4 regions of the Lysinibacillus sp. G1-3 genome follow, and region 1 is predicted to be linked to each of the others. Evidence: riboswitches for the same ligand, from Rfam matches in the RefSeq annotation. Region 1 holds a riboswitch; each other region holds the start of a gene.

What was found. A riboswitch is a leader RNA that binds a small molecule or an ion and turns the genes downstream of it on or off. The one in region 1 is predicted to bind S-adenosylmethionine.
Region 2: it holds a riboswitch for S-adenosylmethionine, as region 1 does, so the genes downstream of both, ACVYAD_RS15570 (MetQ/NlpA family ABC transporter substrate-binding protein) here and metK (methionine adenosyltransferase) in region 1, are expected to answer to the same signal.
Region 3: it holds a riboswitch for S-adenosylmethionine, as region 1 does, so the genes downstream of both, ACVYAD_RS24110 (bifunctional homocysteine S-methyltransferase/methylenetetrahydrofolate reductase) here and metK (methionine adenosyltransferase) in region 1, are expected to answer to the same signal.
Region 4: it holds a riboswitch for S-adenosylmethionine, as region 1 does, so the genes downstream of both, ACVYAD_RS09905 (cyclase family protein) here and metK (methionine adenosyltransferase) in region 1, are expected to answer to the same signal.

What each region holds. Positions count from the first base shown of each region.
Region 1 is NZ_JBWHYQ010000014.1:146,462-149,634, forward strand. It holds gene metK (methionine adenosyltransferase) at 393-1,589, opposite strand; SAM riboswitch class I at 1,888-2,005, opposite strand; gene pckA (phosphoenolpyruvate carboxykinase (ATP)) at 2,809-3,173, shown strand, end outside.
Region 2 is NZ_JBWHYQ010000013.1:150,345-153,517, forward strand. It holds gene ACVYAD_RS15565 (aminotransferase class I/II-fold pyridoxal phosphate-dependent enzyme) at 1-1,143, shown strand, start outside; SAM riboswitch class I at 1,492-1,595, shown strand; gene ACVYAD_RS15570 (MetQ/NlpA family ABC transporter substrate-binding protein) at 1,801-2,631, shown strand; gene ACVYAD_RS15575 (methionine ABC transporter ATP-binding protein) at 2,736-3,173, shown strand, end outside.
Region 3 is NZ_JBWHYQ010000032.1:30,897-34,069, reverse strand. It holds gene ACVYAD_RS24115 (protoporphyrinogen oxidase) at 104-1,492, shown strand; SAM riboswitch class I at 1,618-1,717, shown strand; gene ACVYAD_RS24110 (bifunctional homocysteine S-methyltransferase/methylenetetrahydrofolate reductase) at 1,814-3,173, shown strand, end outside.
Region 4 is NZ_JBWHYQ010000008.1:87,341-90,513, forward strand. It holds gene ACVYAD_RS09900 (Cof-type HAD-IIB family hydrolase) at 1-539, shown strand, start outside; gene ACVYAD_RS09905 (cyclase family protein) at 663-1,400, opposite strand; SAM riboswitch class I at 1,499-1,603, opposite strand; gene ACVYAD_RS09910 (YuzC family spore coat inner layer protein) at 1,754-2,161, opposite strand; gene ACVYAD_RS09915 (SMI1/KNR4 family protein) at 2,317-2,868, shown strand; gene ACVYAD_RS09920 (MFS transporter) at 2,931-3,173, opposite strand, start outside.

The sequences.
Region 1 (3,173 bases):
ACAACCGATCCCCACGTGATTGTATATGTCGCTTATTTTTTGATCAATTATGCCTCGGCATAATTGCGTCCGGAATCGGCTTTGTGCTTAGGCCTGCGTGAGGGCCGACACGATGTCGGTCATTTCGGTAATGCCACAGGACATGTCCCTTTTACCGATGTAGGTCAGTTAGTCGTTATCGCATGAATGCGATGGTTTTAGGCTAACATCCCCTAAGCACTCTTTTCTGATTCCGTGACATCCACCGGGGGCTTTAACTTCTTTCAACGGGTGTTTAGACACCCGCTGAAAGAAGTTAAAAACAACGAAAGGGGCAATAGCATGTTAAGCCCCTTTCTGTAATAGTATCTTAAAATATTTGTCCAACTACTTTATTACTTTAGCTGAATAGTTTATAAACCTGCTTTTTCTTTTAATGCGTCTGCTTTGTCCGTTTGTTCCCAAGGTACATTTAAGTCTGTACGACCGAAGTGACCATATGCTGCAGTTTGCTTATAAATTGGGCGACGAAGGTTAAGCATTTTAATAATCCCTGCTGGGCGTAGGTCAAATAGCTCGCGTACCCATTTTACAATTTCACTTTCCGTAACTTTTCCTGTCCCGAATGTATCAACAGCAATAGATACAGGTTGAGCAACACCAATAGCATAAGCTAGTTGTACTTCAGCTCGATCTGCTAAACCAGCTGCTACGATATTTTTTGCCACATAGCGGGCTGCATATGCCGCTGAACGGTCTACCTTAGTTGCATCCTTACCAGAGAAAGCACCACCACCATGACGGGCATAGCCACCGTATGTATCAACGATGATTTTACGTCCAGTTAGACCAGCATCTCCTTTTGGACCACCAATTACGAATCGGCCAGTTGGGTTGATGAAATATTTAGTCTCGGCATCTAATAATTCACTCGGAACAACTGGAGCAATAACGAATTCTTTTAAGTCTGCTTGAATTTGCTCAAGTGTAGCTTCTTCGTCATGCTGTGTAGAAATGACAATCGTATCAACTCGCACTGGTACATTGTTTTCATCATACTCAATTGTTACTTGTGTTTTTCCATCTGGACGTAAATAACCTAGTTCACCAGATTTACGTACTTCCGTTAAACGACGAGCCAATTTATGCGCTAAACTAATTGGTAACGGCATAAGCTCTGGTGTTTCGTTACATGCATAACCGAACATTAAGCCTTGGTCACCTGCGCCAATTGCTTCAATGTCAGCGTCTGTCATAGAGCCTTCACGTGCCTCTAATGCTTGGTCAACACCTTGAGCAATATCAGGTGATTGTTCACCAATAGCAACAAGTACTGCTAGATTTTCAGCATCAAAGCCATATTTCCCACGTGTATAACCGATTTCTGCTACAGTATCACGAACGATACCTTTAATGTCTACATAAGTAGACGTAGTAATTTCTCCTGCTACTAATACTAAACCAGTAGTTACTGTTGTTTCACACGCTACACGTGCGTTTGGATCTTCTGCTAAAATAGCATCTAAAATGGCATCCGAGATTTGATCACAAATTTTGTCTGGATGTCCTTCTGTTACACTTTCTGATGTAAACAGTCGACGTTTTGTCATTTGGTTTTCCTCCAATTACTTTTACAAATAATATTTGCGAATTAATACGGTACTCATTACCCATGTCAAGCCCGCTCCTATAGATTGAACTCTAAAGCAGTTGTCGCTGTCGCTACGTTTCACTACGCTTTCGCATAAAAAACAACTACTGCTTTTAACACGAGGTTTTCGAAAGATCCGTCATTATAATAAGGAAAGGACTATATACTTACCTTTACATTCGTTTTTAACAATAAAAAAATCCTTTTCTCACGCTTACTTTACATGAGGAAAGGAATAATGACTTCGTAACCTTTCACTCTTATCGTTCAAGGGGTTTCCCTTGCATCAGGTTGGCACCAGCGCATGTCGTGAAATAGTTCATGCAGGTTGCCGGGTTTCACAGGGCCTGACCCTCCACCAGCTCGGGATAAGAGTATCCGTTCAATATCTCATAATACGGAAAAGGTCGAACGTTGTCAAATATTTTTAACTTCTTTCAGCGAGTGCCCAAACACCCGCTAAAATAGGGAAACTCAGTGTAAGAACGCCACGTCCTGTAGCATTACCGAAAGCGAAAATCATGTCGGCTCTCGTGCTGTCACTGTCGCAAAGACAAAAACACATTGCTGTCACTACGTTAACACTGCGCTTTCGCAAAATAACGTCTACAGGCATAAGCACAAAACCGATTCCGGACGCTTTGTTTATCTATAGCGAAAGCAAAGCGTTAGCTACAGTTATACCATTATTATGAAACTCATTTGTATTATCCTGTAAATTCAAACAAAATAATCCCTACTCTCCACCTCACATCATGTGTTAACATATGTGTAACCCTTTACAGCACATTTTGTAGTGAAAGCAAAGCGTCAGCTACGGAACATGTGGTGGATGAAAATGATTGTAGCCCCTTTTCAATCGAAGACAAGCTCCAACTAATAAAAAACAAGCTGAAAACTTCACATCCTGTGCGAACCTCATATAAGCCAAAAGCTTCTAGAACACAATTTTGCTGTGTCGAAAGTGATTGACTGATCACTTATAATAAATAGGGTAAAAAGCATTATCAAAACGAATCAATTTACTTTTTGTCGTTTTCTTGAAAAGTAATAAAATCTGAAAAATAATTTCTGAATTAGTATAGATTATTTAAGCAATTGTGTTATACTATTTTTGAAATTAAGAAAATCTCCCTCAGACTCAAGGGAATACTATAAAAAAGGATGGTATTTAATCGATGAATTCAGTAGAAATTGCAAACGAACTGAAGGAATTATTAAGCGGCAGTAACATTAATGTTCAACTTTCAGTACCACAATTAGCTGAAAAAGCTACTTCTCGTGGTGAAGCTATGTTAACAGTAGATGGCGCAGTTCGTGCAGAAACTGGCAAATACACTGGTCGTTCACCTAAAGATAAATATACGGTAGAAGAAGAGAGCACAAAAGATAAAATTGACTGGGGAAAAGTTAACCGACCAATTTCTTCTGAAGTGTTCGATAACTTATATGTAAAAGTAGTAAAATATTTAAAAGAACAGGACGAATTATTCGTATTCAAAGGCTTTGCTGGTGCTGACAAAGATTCTCAATTAAGCATTCA
Region 2 (3,173 bases), on a different contig from region 1:
CTCCCGACTCAATTTTTTGCAGCATTGGTGCAAAAAGTGAATAGTGCTTTAGCAGAAGGGCGCGATGTTATCAATCTCGGTCAAGGCAATCCAGATCAGCCCACTCCCCAACACGTTATAAAAGCGTTACAGGAGGCAGCTGAAAACCCTCAAAATCATAAATATTCTCCATTCCGCGGCCTAGTAGAATTACGTCAAGCAGCTGCAGACTTCTACAAACGTGAATACAATGTTGATATTGACCCTGAAACTGAGGTAGCTATTCTTGGTGGTACAAAAATTGGTCTTGTTGAGCTACCATTAGCGGTTTTAAACCCCGGTGATACAATGTTATTACCCGATCCTGGATATCCAGATTACTTATCTGGTGTTGTATTAGGTGATGTTAATTTTGAAGTTATGCCACTATTTGCAGAAAATGATTTCCTGCCTGATTATCATGCTCTTTCTGATGACGTAAAAGAAAAGGCTAAGCTACTTTACTTAAATTACCCGAACAACCCAACTGGTGGTACTGCAACACTTGAATTTTTCGAGGAAACGGCGCGCTTTGCTAAAGAGCACAACATGATCGTCTCACATGATTTCGCTTACGGTGCAATTGGATTTGACGGCAAGAAACCTATTAGTTTCCTGCAAGCGGAAGGTGCCAAAGAGGTCGGCATCGAGATGTATACATTATCTAAAACATACAATATGGCAGGCTGGCGTATTGGATTTGCAGTTGGTAACGCTGATATTGTTGCGGCTATTAATCTTATTCAAGATCATCTATTTTGTAGTCAATTCCCTGCCGTACAACAAGCAGCAGCGGTTGCCCTTACAGCATCACAGGATTGCGCGAATACGCTAAGAGCGACTTATGAGCGTCGACGAAATGTTCTTATCGAAGAAGCACAGCGCATTGGTTGGCAAGTAACGGCACCAAAGGGCTCTTTCTTTGCATGGCTCCCTGTTCCATTAGGTTATACAAGCGAGCAGTTTGCTGATGTATTGCTCAACAAAGCTGATATCGCAGTAGCTGCTGGCAATGGCTTCGGTCAATACGGTGAAGGCTATGTTCGTGTAGGTTTACTCGTAAGTGAAGAACGCTTACGTGAAGCGGTCAGCAGAATTGAAAAATTAAACCTATTTAACTCATGAACATTTGATTCCCTCTATCAAAAAAACTGTCCCATCAGCTCACGCTTGCTAAGGGACAGTCTTTTGATCTCACTATCTTTTGTGGTAGCTCTAGCCCTTCTTCTATTGGATAACATTGGTCATAACCCATTTCTTCATACGGACACACCACCCCACTAATCGCTCATAGAGCCATGAAAATGCGTTTCATATCTCCCACCCCACACATAGTTGACTCTCACTAACATTCCCACCCATCTCCCTTAATGGAATATTGTAATAAAATAAAAAATTTTAAAAATTCCATTGACTTACCATAACCAATAATTTATATTAGTCCTATCGGATTTACAAAAAAATATTATAAATCTCTTATCAAGAGTAGCTGAGGGACTGGCCCTATGAAGCTCGGCAACCTCCTTTTTTAAGGAAGGTGCTAAATCCTGCAAACGATATCGTTTGAAAGATAAGAGAGGACACTTTTTTATGAGCCTCTCTTAATTTTTTAAGAGAGTTTTTTTTATCTTCATTTACATGAAGATAAAAGCCTCTGGCGAATGTCACGGATTTTAAAAAGGAATGAATTGTGCTAGCACAATTCAAAATCCGGACAGCAATTACGCCAAGGCGAAATTGTTTTTTATACAAACCGATAAAACAACTTTGGAGGTATGTCTCATGAAAAAGAAAAACAAAATTTTACTAGGTTTAGCAAGTCTCACATTAGTAGCAGCATTAGTAGGTTGCGGTACTAAAGAAGATAAAGGTAGTCAAGGTAAGGCTATTAATGAAAATAAAATTGTAGTAGGTGTAACTTCTGGTCCACACGAACAAATTGCAGAAATTGCTGCAAAAGTTGCCAAAGAAAATGGCTTAGAGGTAGAACTAAAAACGTTCTCTGATTATGTTTTGCCAAATACATCGTTAGCCGAGGGTGATCTTGATGTAAACAGCTATCAACACAAGCCTTTCCTCGATGCATTTAACAAAGATCACAAAACAGATTTAGTGCCAGTAGGAAAAACAATTTTAACTCCAATGGGCATTTACTCTGAGAAATATAAATCATTGGATGAAGTTCCTGATGGTGCTACTTTCGGATTACCAAATGATCCAACAAACGGTGCTCGTGCTCTATTTGTTCTTCAAGAGGCAGGCATCATTAAATTAAAAGAAGGTGCAGACTTAACAGCTTCTACTCGCGATGTGGAAGAAAACAAAAAGAATTTTAAATTCATTGAATTAGAAGCTGCACAAATTCCGAAGCAGCTTAGTGAAGTAGATGTGGCAGCTATTAATACGAACTTCGCTCTTGATGCTGGTATTGATCCTAAAAAAGACTCCATTCTTTTAGAATCTACTAACTCTCCATATGTAAACTACATCGCGGTACGTTCTGAAAACGAGGATGACCCAGCGATTAAAAAATTTGTTGAAGCCTATCAATCTGATGAAGTACGCAAATTTATTGAAGAGGAATTCAAAGGTTCTATCATTCCAAGCTGGTAAGTAACGATGAAGGGCCTTTCATAAATTAAGAATCTGCGAGACTCCTATAGGAATGCTAGCAGATTCTTGCTTTATAAAAGGACTTAGAAAGGAGATATCACAGTATGATTCAACTAGAAAATATAACAAAAGAATTTAAAACTAAAAAAGGCATCGTTAAAGCAGTAGATGGCATTAACCTACATGTCAAAAAAGGTGAAATTCATGGGGTTATTGGCTACAGTGGTGCAGGAAAAAGTACCCTTATTCGCTGTGTTAATTTATTAGAGCGTCCAACAACAGGTAAAGTATTGATCGACAATGTAGATATTACTTCCCTTTCTTTAAACGACCTTCGCGAAACGCGTCAAAAAATCGGCATGATCTTCCAGCATTTTAATCTCTTAAAAACAGCGACCGTTTACAACAATATCTCGGTACCATTAAAGCTTCTAGGCTATAACGACTCTGAAGTGAAAAAACGCGTTGCAAAATATGCAGAAATTGTTGGCCTAACAGAGAAATTAGATAGTTATCCTAGCCAGCTTTCGGGTGGTCAAAAG
Region 3 (3,173 bases), on a different contig from region 1:
CGCTGGATAGCTCCATTTTTGCTAAATTTGTAAAGGGTTTAACGTAATTTTCGATAAAAAAAGTTTATACTGAAATAAAGAACTAAAAATAGGGGCGGTTAATATGAAAACAGTAGTTGTATTAGGTGGCGGAATTACGGGTTTGTGTACGATGCATTATTTACAACGTCAAGTTCAGGAGAAAAACTTAAATGTAAAGCTTGTACTCGTTGAAAAAAATACATACCTTGGTGGTAAGCTTCACTCTGCATATGAACAAGGCTTTATCATGGAAACAGGAGCAGATTCTATAGTAGCGCGTCATAAAGGTGTTATGGAGTTAGTAGAAGAACTTAATTTTGAACAAAATCTTGTGTATAACGAAACGGGTGTTTCGTATATTTTCACAAATAATGAGCTACATGCTATCCCAGCAGATTCAACGTTTGGTATTCCTATGAGCTTACAATCTCTAGAGGAAAGCACGCTTGTATCAGAGAAAGGTAAAAAAGAAGCATTAAAGGATTTAACCATGCCAAATGAAGAGTTTACAAAGGAAAGTTCGATTGGGGAATTTTTAACGTACTATTTAGGTGAGGAGCTTGTTCAAAACCAAATAGCGCCCGTACTTGCAGGTGTATACTCGGGAGATTTAAATCAACTTTCAATTGCTTCCACTTTACCGTATTTAATCGATTACAAAAACGATTACGGTAGTATTATTAAAGGCTTTGATGCAAACAGGGAACAATTTTTGAAAGCCGCCAATAAAAAATTTATTTCATTTAAAAATGGTTTATCGTCATTAATTGATCGACTTGAAGAAACATTAACGGATGTAGAAATTATAAAAGGGATTGCCACTATAAGTGTTAAAAAGCAGGAGAATCAGTACTCCGTTACATTAGCAAACGGTAAAATAATTGAAGCAAATCATGTTGTCATGGCACTGCCAAATGAAGCGGTACAAAGCTTATTGCAGGATGAATCTTTGAACGGCTATTTTGAACAATTCAATACTGCATCCGCCATTACGATTTACTTAGGGTTTGATGTACCAGATAATAGATTACCCGCGGATGGAACAGGCTATATTGTGTCACATAATTCGGATGTTATTTGTAATGCAGCAACGTGGACAAGTCGCAAGTGGAAACACACGTCAGCAGAAGGAAAATTACTTGTACGACTTTTTTATAAGAGCATTAACCCTGAGTATGAGAGATTGCGTTTGATGTCAGATGAAGAGTTAGCAGCGGTTGCTCTAGAGGATGTAAGAAAAAGCTTGGGGATTGAGGAAACTCCAACAATTGTGGACGTGACAAAATGGATCGACCAAATGCCAAAGTATGATTTGGCACATCGTGAAGCGTTGCAAGGTCTCGTACAAGAGCTTGAGAAAAACTATCCGAATTTATCAATAGCGGGTTGCTCTTATTTCGGAGTGGGCATAGGTGCGTGTATTCAAAATGGTAAAAAAATTGGTGAGGAGCTTGCTGAAAAACTATCGTAATTGTTTGATTTAAATCAAAATATGGTATTTTTCGTGAGATTTTACCTCTGTTCTGTGAAATAGTCTTGACTCAATCGTTCGTAAACGATATGATTCTTTTAATTATTTAAAAAATTCATACAACATTCTTATCAAGAGAAGCTGAGGGACTGGCCCTATGAAGCTTCAGCAACCAACTTATTGTCAGGTGCTAAATCCAGAGGACCGTAGTGTCGAAGATGAGAAGGAAAAACAATGACGAAACGTTAAAGCCTTCTTTTTATGTAAAAGAAGGCTTTTTGCATTTTAATTTTTATAAATAAAGGAAGAGAGGCTAGTTTTATGGGATTGCTTGAAAGGTTAAAAACGCATGTTCTTACAGCAGATGGTGCAATTGGTACAGTTTTATATGGCTATGGCTTGGAGTATTGCCACGAGGAAATGAATATACAAAGACCTGAATTAATTGAAAAGATTCATAGAGAGTATATAGCGGCAGGTGCCGATATTATTCAAACGAACACTTACGGAGCTAATGCCATAAAATTAGCCCGCTATGGATTAGAATCTCGTGTGCAGCAGTTTAATGAAGCTGCTATAACGATTGCAAAACGAGCAGCGGCAGATGGTGGACAATTTGTCTTAGGTACTATTGGGGGAATCCGTGGTATTCGAAAAAGCGACGCAACGTTAGAGGGAATTTTAGCAACAATTGATGAGCAGGCAACCGTTTTACTTGCAGGAAATCCAGATGGCCTTTTACTTGAGACATATTATGATTTTGAAGAGTTAACAGCGACTTTAGCAATGCTACGAGCTAAAACGAAATTACCGATTATTGCTCAAGTTTCTATGCACGAACCAGGAATTTTACAAAATGGAATGAGCTTAAATAACGCTTTACATGAACTTGAAGCGCTAGGTGCTGATCTCGTAGGTGTTAACTGTCGCTTAGGTCCTCACCATACAATACAAGCATTTGAAGGTGTGGAGCTTCCTAAGAAAGCATTTATGTCAGCGTATCCGAATGCTTCTCTTCTTGATGTAGAGGATGGCCGTGTCGTTTATGAGTCGGAGGCAGATTATTTTGGTCGAGCAGCTGTAGAGCTTCGTGATCAGGGGGTACGTTTAATTGGTGGTTGCTGTGGTACGACACCAAAGCATATTGCTGCAGCGAAAAAGTACTTAGAGGAGTTATCTCCAGTCGAAGAAAAGTATGCAAAGCCAGAAAAAGTAGAGATTGTCCGTGAGGCTGAGCCAGCAAATTACGAACCATTACATGTAAAAGTAAAACGAGAACGCTCAGTTATAGTGGAATTAGATACACCAAGACATTTAGAAATTGAAGGCTTTATTGCGGGAGCAAGAAAAATATATGAGGCGGGCGCAGATGTAGTCATGATGGCAGATAATTCACTTGCTTCTCCAAGGATTAGTAATGTCGCAATGGGTGCCTTACTGAAAGAAACACACGGGGTACGACCGTTAACTCATATAACATGCCGAGATCGTAATTTAATTGGACTTCAATCACATTTAATGGGATTAAATGCACTAGGTATTCACGATATTTTAGCAGTGACTGGAGATCCGACGAAGGTGGGCGATTTCCCAGGGGCCACAAGCGTTTATGACGTATCTTCAATGGAGCTAATCCAATTAATAAAACAGTTAAATGAAGGTGTATCGTTCTCGGGGAAAC
Region 4 (3,173 bases), on a different contig from region 1:
AAATACCGGTCGCCAAAGAAGTGGTCCAAGTAGTGAAGGCTTTTGCTGATGAAAATAAACAAAGTCTATCGTTTTTCACAGAAACATTATCAATGAATAACGTCCAAGAAGAAGAAACATTAAAAGCTATGAAAGAAACATTATCTTTGCGGGAGTTTCCCGTTATCAATGAAGATATTGTAACGCAAGAGGTGTATTTAATGTGTTTATATGTTGATGAGGATATTGAGAAAAAGTATACCTCTACATTTCCTCATTTATTATTTAAAAGGTGGCATCCTTACATTACAAATATTTTGCAACATGATATTTCTAAGTCTATTGCTGTTCAAGCTGTACTAGAATATTTCGACTTGAGTACAGAAGAAGCACTTGCTTTTGGGGATGGAGATAATGATATCGACATGCTAGAGCAGGTCGGCTTTGGTATTGCAATGGGTAATGGTAGTGAAGCTTTAAAAAATGTCGCTAATTTTGTAACAAAGAAATCAACAGAAGATGGTATTGATTATGCTCTTCGTGAGCTAAAAATCATTTAATGGAAAAAATCGTATTAAGTTCATAGCTCTTATGTTGATCGTGTTTCTAAAAAGGAAAAAAATCTAAATAAATGATTAAGAAAGGTCTGGTGCAATATGTATTGAATCAGACCTGTTGCTATATTAAGGCAATATAGCAAATGAGCGGACAGGGAATCCAGATGCTTTTTCAGGCTTTGCCACAATATTGAATATAACGGCGCCTTTTGGAGGTAGCTTATCCAAATTTGTCATAAGCTCAATTTGATAAGTATCTTGCTCAAGCACAAAATATTCGCCATCTAACTTACCGTTTTTACGAAAATCTGTTGCTGAATCCGTATCAAAAGTTTCGTGGCCGATCGCACTTACTTTTCGTTCGTTGAATAAAAATTGCAACGCTTCTAATCCCCAGCCAGGAATATGATTATTGCCATCAGCATCTTTGTTGCTGAAAGCCTCTTTATCTGGCCAACGTTTACTCCAATCGGTACGTAGCGCAACGAAGGTACCTTCTTCAATTTCTCCATATTCAGCTTCAAAGTTAAGAATATCTTGAATGCTTAACGTGTAATCGTTGTTAATTTCAGCTTCCTTCGATTTATCAATAACGATTAGTGGTAGTACTAGTTCTTTTAGCTCCAATTCCTCTAAATAACGTGCATCTCGCACGAAATGGATAGGTGGGTCGATATGTGTTCCGTATTGCCCAGGGAAAGTGAATTGTTGTGCAAAGAAGCCATCATCATGGGAAAATAATGTTTCAAATTTTGCATCATCAAACATAAAGAAATGAGGAGAGTCTGGACCGAATATATGTGTTAAATCAACCCATTCTTTTGATTTCAATAATTTTATTGCTTGTAAAAGGTCGTTTGCCATAATATTTCCCTGCTTTCTGTTAATTATTTTGAATGCAACAATAAAAAAGAGCCCTCCTTGTAGAAGAGGACTCTTGTGCAAAGCAAATGCAGTAAGTCTTCTCATCTTCAAGGCTAAATTTTGCCATTTGGAATTAGCACCATACCTATAGGCTGGTTGCTGAGACTTCATAGGGCCAATCCCTCCGTCTCTCTTGATAAGAAAATAAAATATAAGAATTTTCAGAAATGAAATTTATGAATACTTTAGCATATTTATATATAGTTTACAAGTTCAGTAGGGATACGTGGTTATAATTCATAAAGAAGATGCTAAAGGCAAAAAAAAGAGGCCCTCTTCAAAGGACCAACTTTTCACCAACCCAAAATTAGTGTTAGCTTACAACAGCCGCTATCAGTAAATAGTATACGAAATCCATCTGGTGTATAGGTAGTATCGAATTTTACCGTAATGCCTGTTGACGCAATTAACTTTTCAACTTCTGTTTTATTTGATTGTTGTGCTGCGTTCATAAGATCATGTGCAAATTGCTCTGATTCATCAATTTTATCCGTAAGTAATTGTGCTTGCTGCATAATAACTTTGATTCGTTTCGCAGAAGTCTTTAATTTTACTGTATTGATGGATGGAAATGGACCTCTATTCGTTGGGTCAGGCATTGCTAGATGTCTAGAAGGTAGTTGAGTAGTTGGTTGATTTGCCATTACCCATGCCAGATAATAATTAGGATAGACAAAATACGGATAAGGATTGTAATACACTAAATTCCTCCTATCCTATAGTTGATACATTATCTTATGTACAACAGAGACTTTAGGTGTTAATGGCCGTGCTTTGAAAAGCTTGAGCGAAAAGGACCTCAGTTCAACGGCTTAAATCCCGATCAATTTATTCTTCTTCAAAAGGAGTTATTAAAATGGATATTCGTGCATACATAAAAAATGGTTTTGAAGTTTACTATGAACGTTATAATCAGGTGTCTGAAGATGGATTTTGTAGGTGGATGTGCCCGGATGTACCTGAAGAAATGAAGGTAGTTGATATCGATGCAGAGTGGTCTGTGTGGAGAATGATTCCTTCCACCGTAACGGAGGGAGATATTCAAACGTTAGAAAAAGAGTTCGGACTTAATTTTCCCGAATGGTATAAAGCTTTTATTTCAACGTATCATCATTATTTTGGTGTAATACCTGACCAAAGTATTGAGGATCCTTTAAATAATGTAAGAGATATGTTTAATCCATCATTATGCAGTTTAGGATATCTTCCATTTTCGTGGGATACAGAGTATGGAAAAATAATTTGTATTGATTTAAATAATAATGCTGATGAAGAAAGTTGTGCCATATATGAAATTGAACATGAAATTTTATTTGATGATGATGCCGATATTCTATCGTCATTAGACTATCTGTATCCAAATTTTAAAGCATATTTTGATGATACTTTCCTTGAATCTAATAAATAGCAATAAGGAAGGGGCATTTTAGAAAGCACCTTCCTCACATTTTTTATTTATAAGAAACGTACCTATTGTTTGTTTCTATCGAAGATTAACCATAGGAACGTAGTAGCTGCAGCAATCATCACCATGCCGAATCCGTATATAGGAGTATGCGCTAATGATTGTTGGCGAACGATAATTCCTCCAATGTATGATCCTAGGAAAATACCAATGTTAAAGGCCGAAATATTTAATGCTGAAGCCATTGAGATAGCTGATGGTATATATTTTTCTGAAATCTGAACGGCATAAAGCTGTAATCCCGGTAC